Regions from separate parts of the Metabacillus sp. 113a genome, predicted to be linked through region 4. Evidence: riboswitches for the same ligand, from Rfam matches in the RefSeq annotation. Region 4 holds a riboswitch; each other region holds the start of a gene.

Region 1 (2,202 bases), on a different contig from region 4:
AAATAGGCTGATTAACAGCGCCCCAATCAATTTTGTTTTCAACGCTCGTTTCCTTAACAATAAATTTATCTTTAGGCGAACGGCCTGTATAGGCACCGGTCGTTGCGCGGATGGCACCGGTTGATGTTAAAACGGCTTCGTTCCTTGACAGAATTTTTTCAACTAGCTGCGGTACTGATAAGTTTAATGAAACATTTTCCCCTTCAAGTAAAAGCGAAAGCTCGTTTGTTGCGGCAAGTGAATTCATCCCCATACCTTCCTTTGCTCGTAATAAAGTCATTTCTATAATTAGTATAACACATTTAAGGTAATAGTCTATACTAATTAATGTATTTTACGCTCCACCTTACGAAATGCCAGTGCTCAGCTGAAAAATGAATGTTTAGCGGAGCTGGCTGAACTTGTATGGTCATGAAAAAATAGATTAAGGAACCGCTCGAAACCGTGCCGTCCCCGCCCGTAAACAAGATGAAGCTGATTGCAGCGTCCGTAAATCCGGCGGAGCGCTTCGACAAGGGCATTTACCCGCTTAAAGCCTGTACCGCCAGCCGGGTATTGAATGCGTTTGCAAAAATATGCCGAAATCCAGTCAAGCTGTTGGACGGAGGTTCGCGGGCCGGCATCCGCAGCCAGTCCTCCCGGATAAGGCGGGAAATGGCTCTCAATTCCATACCATGTCCAGCTCTACCAACATTATACCTCTGTTTTAAGGGAGAGCGCATACAAAAATGCTTTTTCGTTCAAAAACATCCTTTCAGTTTTTGTTGACATTTACGGGAAAATTGAGGTATTATATGTCCTTGAACGGATTCTCTTATCCCGAGCTGGCGGAGGGACAGGCCCTATGAAGCCCAGCAACCTGCAAGGTCGGAAGACTTCGGTTTTCTCTCATGCAAAGGTGCTAACCTGACGCAAGGCTGTAGTCCTTGAGCGATAAGAGTGAAAGGCTGAATAATAACTCCTTTCCTCTATTAAGAAGGAAGGGTTTTTTTATGCAGTCTGGAATCTTTTTCCGATTTTATAGGGAAAGATTCTTAACATAAAGCTAAAGATAAGAAAAGGGAACGAGTTCCGTCTCAAACAAAGAGGGGAAGTACATAACTGAACCTTGCCAATAGAACAGCCGAAAATTCAGAGGAGGAATTACATTGTCAGTTAAACGCCATCTATTCACTTCAGAATCCGTAACGGAGGGACACCCGGATAAAATTTGTGACCAAATCTCCGATTCAATCCTGGATGCGATTCTTGCTAACGATCCGAATGCACGTGTTGCCTGCGAAACATCCGTAACAACCGGTCTTGTCCTGGTTGCTGGAGAAATTACAACTTCAACTTACGTCGATATTCCGAAAATTGTCCGTGAAACAGTTAAAGATATCGGCTATACACGGGCCAAGTATGGTTTTGATGCTGAAACGTGTGCAGTGCTTACATCCATTGATGAGCAGTCTGCAGATATTGCAATGGGTGTCGATCAGGCACTTGAAGCCCGTGAAGGAACCATGACAGATGAGGAAATTGATGCAATTGGTGCTGGGGACCAGGGTTTGATGTTCGGATTTGCGTGCAATGAGACAAAAGAACTTATGCCTCTTCCAATCTCTCTTGCACATAAGCTTTCCCGCCGATTGGCAGAAGTGCGTAAGGAAGAAATTCTGCCTTACCTTCGCCCGGATGGAAAGACGCAAGTAACAGTTGAGTATGACGAGAACGATAAACCGGTTCGCGTTGATACCATTGTTATTTCCACCCAGCATCACCCGGAAATTTCTTTGGAGCAGATTCAGCGCAACCTGAAAGAGCATGTGATTAAGCCGGTGGTTCCTGCTGAACTTATCGATGAAAACACCAAATACTTCATAAATCCGACAGGCCGTTTTGTTATTGGCGGACCTCAAGGTGATGCTGGTTTGACTGGACGTAAAATCATTGTTGATACGTATGGCGGTTATGCACGCCACGGCGGCGGTGCGTTTTCCGGTAAGGACGCGACGAAGGTTGACCGCTCTGCTGCTTATGCTGCCCGTTATGTGGCTAAAAACATTGTAGCAGCAGGCCTTGCAGAGAAATGTGAAGTCCAGCTTGCCTATGCGATCGGTGTTGCCCAGCCTGTGTCCATTTCGATCAATACATTCAGCACAGGCAAAGCAAGTGAAGAAGCTCTAGTTGACGCAGTGCGCCAAAACTTTGATCTTCGGC
Region 2 (2,202 bases), on a different contig from region 4:
TTGAAATGATAGTCACAAATCATATAGTGTTAATACAGAAAAGTAAAGAAAATTCTGATTGAAAGCGGGGGTCAAAGTGAAACAGTCAATTGCGTGCATCCAATTTGATATCGCATTCGGCAATCCGGAAGAAAATAAAAAAAGAGCGGCAGCTGCGATCAGGGAAGCCGTTAAAGTCAATCCGCCGGACATTCTTGTATTACCCGAATTATGGAACACTGGATACGATTTGACAAGACTGGATGAGATTGCGGACCCGGCAGGAAGGGACTCGAAGGCTTTTCTTTCGGCCTTGGCTAGAGAGCACCATGTCCACCTGGTGGCAGGGTCCATTGCCAAAAAGTCCGGTAAAGAGATAACAAATACAATGCTCATTTTCAGCAGGAGCGGAGAGCTGGTACATGAATACAGCAAAATTCATTTATTTAAACTGATGGATGAACACCATTATTTGACAGGCGGCAAAAGCAGCGGACTTTTTTCTCTGGATGGAATCCAATGCGCAGGCTTTATATGCTACGATATCCGCTTCCCTGAATGGATGCGGGATCATGCAGCCCATGGAGCAGAAGTATTGTTCGTCGCCGCTGAATGGCCCCTCCTCCGCCTTAACCACTGGCGGGCGCTCCTCATAGCAAGAGCCATTGAGAATCAGGCCTTTGTCGTTGCCTGCAACAGATGCGGGTCCGACCCCAAAAATAAATTTGCCGGACATTCTATAATCATTGATCCATGGGGATCAGTTTTGGCCGAGGCGGGGCAAGGAGCAGAAACACTCCGCGCTGAATTGGATTTCGCAGAAATTGCTGAAATCAGAAGACAGATTCCCGTATTTCAGGACCGCCGGCCTGAATTGTACCAATCGTTCTTTAAAAGCTGACCTCCCTATTTAATTTTTTATATATAAGGGTTAAATCACTCAGCCTGAAGCTTATGAATGGTTTTATCAGATTCTTTCTGATGCCGGGCCTTTAAAACATACTAAAAAAAGATTGACAGACTTATTGTGGAGCTGGTAAGATTTTCATCAATGATTGATTGCAAAACAATTAAAACATTCAAAAAAATCTAACACATATACTCTTATCGAGAGTTGGGAGAGGGAATTGGCCCGTTGACCCCAACAGCAACCGACCGTAATTCCATTGCGAAATGGGGCGCAGCAAGAAGCGCCGGAGCAAGACGCTCCAAAAGGCACGGTGCTAAATCCGTCAGAAGCTTTATGCTTTCTGGGAGATAAGAGGTGCGGAGACAGCCTCTTCAAGCCTCTTTCTCAAAACGAAAGAGGCTTTTTGTATTTGCACTTATCTAAAAAACGGCTTTTCAGGAGGCGAAAAAATTGGGTATACCACATTCAGCATTTTATGAACCGTTAACGGAAGCCGCCGCTGCGGCACTCGCGGTCAGGCTGGGCCTCGTTCCAGACACGATTCTTCACTGCAGGGAAATTGGCGATGGGAATTTGAACCTTGTTTTCAGAGTACATGATCCAAAATCAGGCAAAGGGGTGATTGTTAAGCAGGCTCTTCCATACGCAAAGGTAATCGGTGAATCATGGCCGCTTACCCTTGACCGGGCACGCATTGAAAGCAGCGCCCTCGTTAAGCATGCAGAGCTTGCACCAGGGCTTGTCCCGGAGGTCTATTACACCGACCAGCCCCTAGCCGTAACTGTAATGGAAGACCTGTCACACTTACAAATTGCCAGGCAGGCATTGATCGAAGGAAAACAGCTCCCGCATCTCGCTCAGCACATTGGAGAATTTATGGCCAGGACGCTCTTTTATACGAGCGATTTCGCCCTTGAGCCTCATGTGAAAAAACAGCTTGTTAAACAATTTACGAATCCTGACCTTTGTAAAATTACAGAGGACTTTGTGTTCACCGATCCATTCTTCGATCATGATTCAAATGACTTTGAACCGGAGCTCCGGAAAGCGGCGGAAGAGATCTGGGCAGACACCCATTTAAAACTGGAAGCTGCCAAGCTTAAAAAGAAATTTTTAACGCAGGCGGATGCCTTAGTGCATGGAGACCTCCACACAGGAAGCATTTTTGCAGGAGAAACAGAAACGAAAGTCATTGATCCTGAATTTGCGTTCTTCGGCCCGATCGGCTTTGATCCAGGACAGTTTATTGGAAATCTCCTGCTTAATGCCCTATCCCGTGAACCGGATAAACAGGAGTTTCTGTTTCATGCGAT
Region 3 (2,202 bases), on a different contig from region 4:
TTGTACATGTTGTATGGCATGTCTAATTCTACTATAATCAATTCATAAAGTGAAACTTCCATCAGCGGAGATTTTCTCCCCGAATGGGAAACGCTCCCCCTCTTCCAAGTTTTTGGCCGGGTTCATCTTTCTTGCCTGAATCAGCAGGCTGGCGCAGGACAGGTTCTACCCTCCCAAAAAAGATTCATGCTGAAGAGGGATTCAGCTTGACAGAGCCTGTTATAAAGGCAGATGGCCTTTTAGATGGGATTAAGAAAACATGGGAGGAATCGGCATGTCAAAGGAAAATTCATTCGATATTGTATCCAAAGTCGAAATGCCTGAGGTTCAAAATGCTATAGCGGTTGCACTTAAAGAAATTCAAAACCGCTACGATTTTAAAGGAAGCAAAAGTGACATCAAGCTTGAAAAAGAAGAACTTGTCCTGATTTCAGATGATGACTACAAACTGGAACAGCTTAAGGACGTCCTCATCAGCAAACTAATCCGCCGTGAGGTTCCTGTAAAAAATATTCAGTACGGCAAAGTCGAGGGAGCATCCGGGGGTACTGTGCGCCAGCGCGGCAAGCTGGTTCAGGGAATCGATAAAGAAAACGCTAAACGCATCAATAACATCATCAAAAATTCCGGATTAAAAGTAAAATCCCAGGTGCAGGATGACCAGGTCCGTGTCACAGGAAAGAACCGCGATGACCTCCAGCAAGTGATTGCTGCCATCCGGCAAGCGGAGCTCCCAATTGATGTACAGTTTATTAATTACAGATAATCAAAGGACGGGACCGCTGTAAACGCGGTCTTTTTGTTATCCAAATGCAGCACAGATTAGAAGAAGCAGACAAAACATCCCCCGCAATGAACCATTCTTTTATTTTTCGAGTGCCTAAAGGGGCTGACGGAGTCTGTCTCATCCGTTTTCTCCTTTCACTTCTTTTTGCAGGAAAAATGTTAGGCTAACCCCTTGAATATTTTCGAAAAATTAGGTAAATTGGGAGTAATCGATTTTTAAATGAATATCGTTCTTATCAAGAGAAGCCGAGGGACTGGCCCGATGACGCTTCAGCAACCGGTCATGCAAGATTGCGTGCCAAGGTGCTAAATCCAGCTGAGCTGCCTGCTTGGAAGATAAGAAGAAGTCCGAATGTCAAAGCCTTCTTCTGCAGAAGGCTTTTTATTTTTCATTCTGCTGGATTCAAATGACTATTTCCGCTAAAGACAGCTAACGAAACTTATTTTTCAAGAGGAGGGGGATTCCCGCATGGGATTTCTAGATGATTTGCAAAATCAGATTTTAGTAGCAGATGGTGCGATGGGAACCCTTTTGTACTCCCATGGGATTGACCGGTGCTTTGAAGAACTGAATAGATCAAGTCCCGATCAGATCCGGGGAATCCATGAAGCCTATATAAAAGCCGGGGCACGCGTCATCCAGACGAACACATACGGAGGAAATCATATCAAGCTATCCCGATATGGTCTGGAGGATGATATCCGGACAATCAATTCACAGGCGGTCAAACTTGCGAGACAGGCTGCCGGCAGTCAGGCCTATGTGCTCGCAACGATGGGCGGGGTCCGCGCCTTCAAGAAAAGCTCACACACTCTGGAGGAGCTGAAGCGCAGCTTCCGTGAGCAGCTTTACGTTCTCCTGAATGAAGACATAGACGGGCTTTTGCTTGAGACGTTTTATGATTTGGAGGAGCTGAAGGCGGTTCTTGAGATTGCAAGAAAAGAAACCAATAAACCGGTTACCGCGAATGTTTCACTTCATGAAACGGGAGTTCTGCAGGATGGAACTTCGCTTGCAGACGGCTTAAAACAGCTTGAAGAGCTTGGTGCGGATGTGGTCGGACTTAATTGCCGGCTCGGTCCTTACCATATGCTTGAATCTCTTGAGGAGGTTCCCCTTCCAAAGCATGCGTTTCTTTCGGTATACCCGAACGGCAGTCTTCCTTCTGTAGAGGAAGGACGCCTTATTTATGAATCGGACGAAAACTATTTTGGTGACAGTGCCCTTGCGTTCCGAAGCCAGGGTGCCCGCCTGATCGGCGGCTGCTGCGGGACAACGCCCAAGCATGTGAAAGCCATGGCGGATGCCTTGAGAGGTCTCGATCCGATCAGCGAAAAATCAGTGAAGGCCCGGAAAACAATCATCGTGCAGGAGAGTCCAGAGCCGGAATACCCTCCGCTCCACAAAATCGTGCA
Region 4 (2,202 bases):
CCGGCAGTGGTTTTTACTTCAGTTTCTCTTATGCCGACCTGATGGTAAATCGTCATTTCCGGTCCTGATGTAAAGGACGAAACGGCCTCAAGCACCTGTGCATCAACATAAGGAGACTGCATAATGATTTTGCCAAAAATGCTCGGATAATCGAGAGCTGTCATGAATCCGATCGTAGCTGCAAGCGAATCACCGATCAGGGCACGGCCCTGACCCACCTGATAGGTCGGAAATTCCCGGTCCAGAAAGGGAACCAGTTCATGAGCGAGAAAACGCTTGTAGGCAGCAAACTTCGCCCCTTCAGGATGGTATTTCTCTCTCCGGTCCTTAACGTTTTTATAAGGAATTCCCACGATAATTAAATTTTCAGCGTTTCCGGTTTCCAGAAGTGATTCATATTGGCGGGCAATCCGCCCAAGCCTGAAGTAATCCTGACCGTCCTGGGCAATCAGGACGCTGTATTTATAGAGCGGTGAAAAGCTTTTGGGCAGGTAGGTGAGTACTGTCAGCTCTTCATCTAATGCCTCTGAAAAAAAAGAAGATTCTTTAACGATTCCAGTTTGCTTCTCCACTTGTAAGTCCTCCAGATGAATGTAATACAAGCTAAAAATTCACTTTTGAATTCGCTTCCACTTATTTTATCACGATTCTGGAAAAAATGCCGTTTTCAAAAGAGCAGAAAAGAATGAATGAAAAGCTTGAAAAAATCATAGATATACGGTAAGGTTATAAAAAATTCATATATTTCCGACGATTTATTCTTATCCAGAGAGGTGGAGGGACTGGCCCTGCGAAACCTCAGCAACCGGTAGACACGCGAACGTGACTGCGTACCAAGGTGCTAAATCCAGCAAGCAACTCGGAGCTTGGGAGATAAGAGGAAGAAATGTTTAAGCGACAAGCCTTCTTCTTATTTCAGGAGAAGGCTTTTTTGTATTCTTTTATTAAAAGAAATGAGGGGATAATATGACAAAACATACAGAAACGATCCTGGCTCAAATAGGCAACCGCAGTGAACAGGCGACAGGCGCCGTCAATCCTCCGATTTACTTAACGACAGCCTATCGCCATGCAGGAATTGGAGAGTCGACGGGCTTTGATTACATACGGACGGGCAACCCGACGAGAGCAATCGCTGAGCATGCTGTTGCGGAGCTTGAAGGAGCAGATCAGGGCTTTGCTTTCAGCTCCGGGATGGGGGCGATTCAGACGATTATGGCTTTGTTTAAAACAGGTGATGATTTAATCGTTTCGTCGGACATCTATGGCGGAACGTACCGGCTTTTTGAGCAGGAATGGCGCAAATATGGATTAACGTTTCAATATGATTCATTTACAAACCTGGAGCATACTGAAGCGAGAATCCTCCCAAATACAAAAGCGATTTTTCTAGAAACGCCAACGAATCCGCTTATGCAGGAAGCGGATATAGCAGCGGTCGCACAAATGGCAAAAAAGCATGGACTGCTGCTGATTGTCGATAACACTTTTTATACACCGGTCATCCAGCAGCCGCTGAAAAGCGGAGCAGATATTGTCATTCACAGCGCAACCAAGTACTTGGGAGGGCATAACGACCTGCTCGCCGGAATTGTGGCAGCGAAAGGCGAAGAGCTCTGCAGGGAGCTTGCGTCCCACCATAATGCAATCGGAGCCGTTTTATCCCCTTTTGATTCCTGGCTCCTGATCAGGGGGTTGAAAACGCTGGCATTAAGAATGAGGCAGCACGAGCTCAATGCTGCAGAAGTGGCGAAATTTTTAGAGGAAAGTCCAGAGGTAACGGATGTCCTTTATCCGGGAAGAGGGGGCATGCTTTCCTTTCGAATCGCTAAAGAGGAGTGGATCAACCCCTTTTTGAAAAATTTGAACATCATCACGTTTGCAGAGAGTCTTGGCGGGGTTGAAAGTTTGATGACGTATCCGGCTACCCAGACGCATATGGATATACCAGAAGAAATACGTACGGCAAACGGTGTCTGTAACCGGCTTCTGCGCTTCTCGGTGGGAATAGAGCACGCAGAAGATATCAAAGCGGATTTGAAGCAGGCATTCGAGGCTGTTAAGGAGGCGGAAAAAATTGAGCAATACTGATTGGTCAATGCAAACGAAGCTGCTGCACAACAGCCATAAAACAGATAAGGAAACGGGAGGAGTCAGCGTTCCCGTTCACCTGTCCTCCACTTTTCATCAGACTGATTTTGA

The links. A riboswitch is a leader RNA that binds a small molecule or an ion and turns the genes downstream of it on or off. The one in region 4 is predicted to bind S-adenosylmethionine.
Region 1: another riboswitch for S-adenosylmethionine. It lies ahead of metK (methionine adenosyltransferase); the one in region 4 lies ahead of ACQCVE_RS17890 (methionine biosynthesis PLP-dependent protein).
Region 2: another riboswitch for S-adenosylmethionine. It lies ahead of mtnK (S-methyl-5-thioribose kinase); the one in region 4 lies ahead of ACQCVE_RS17890 (methionine biosynthesis PLP-dependent protein).
Region 3: another riboswitch for S-adenosylmethionine. It lies ahead of ACQCVE_RS11475 (bifunctional homocysteine S-methyltransferase/methylenetetrahydrofolate reductase); the one in region 4 lies ahead of ACQCVE_RS17890 (methionine biosynthesis PLP-dependent protein).

What each region holds. Positions count from the first base shown of each region.
Region 1 is NZ_JBNILJ010000003.1:328,109-330,310, reverse strand. Features, by position in the region: gene pckA (phosphoenolpyruvate carboxykinase (ATP)) at 1-247, opposite strand, end outside; SAM riboswitch class I at 812-940, shown strand; gene metK (methionine adenosyltransferase) at 1,149-2,202, shown strand, end outside.
Region 2 is NZ_JBNILJ010000005.1:90,645-92,846, reverse strand. Features, by position in the region: gene ACQCVE_RS10545 (carbon-nitrogen family hydrolase) at 77-880, shown strand; SAM riboswitch class I at 1,081-1,243, shown strand; gene mtnK (S-methyl-5-thioribose kinase) at 1,340-2,202, shown strand, end outside.
Region 3 is NZ_JBNILJ010000006.1:55,508-57,709, forward strand. Features, by position in the region: gene ACQCVE_RS11470 (YajQ family cyclic di-GMP-binding protein) at 275-766, shown strand; SAM riboswitch class I at 1,017-1,129, shown strand; gene ACQCVE_RS11475 (bifunctional homocysteine S-methyltransferase/methylenetetrahydrofolate reductase) at 1,256-2,202, shown strand, end outside.
Region 4 is NZ_JBNILJ010000019.1:22,579-24,780, reverse strand. Features, by position in the region: gene ACQCVE_RS17895 (esterase family protein) at 1-572, opposite strand, end outside; SAM riboswitch class I at 759-880, shown strand; gene ACQCVE_RS17890 (methionine biosynthesis PLP-dependent protein) at 967-2,091, shown strand; gene metC (cystathionine beta-lyase) at 2,099-2,202, shown strand, end outside.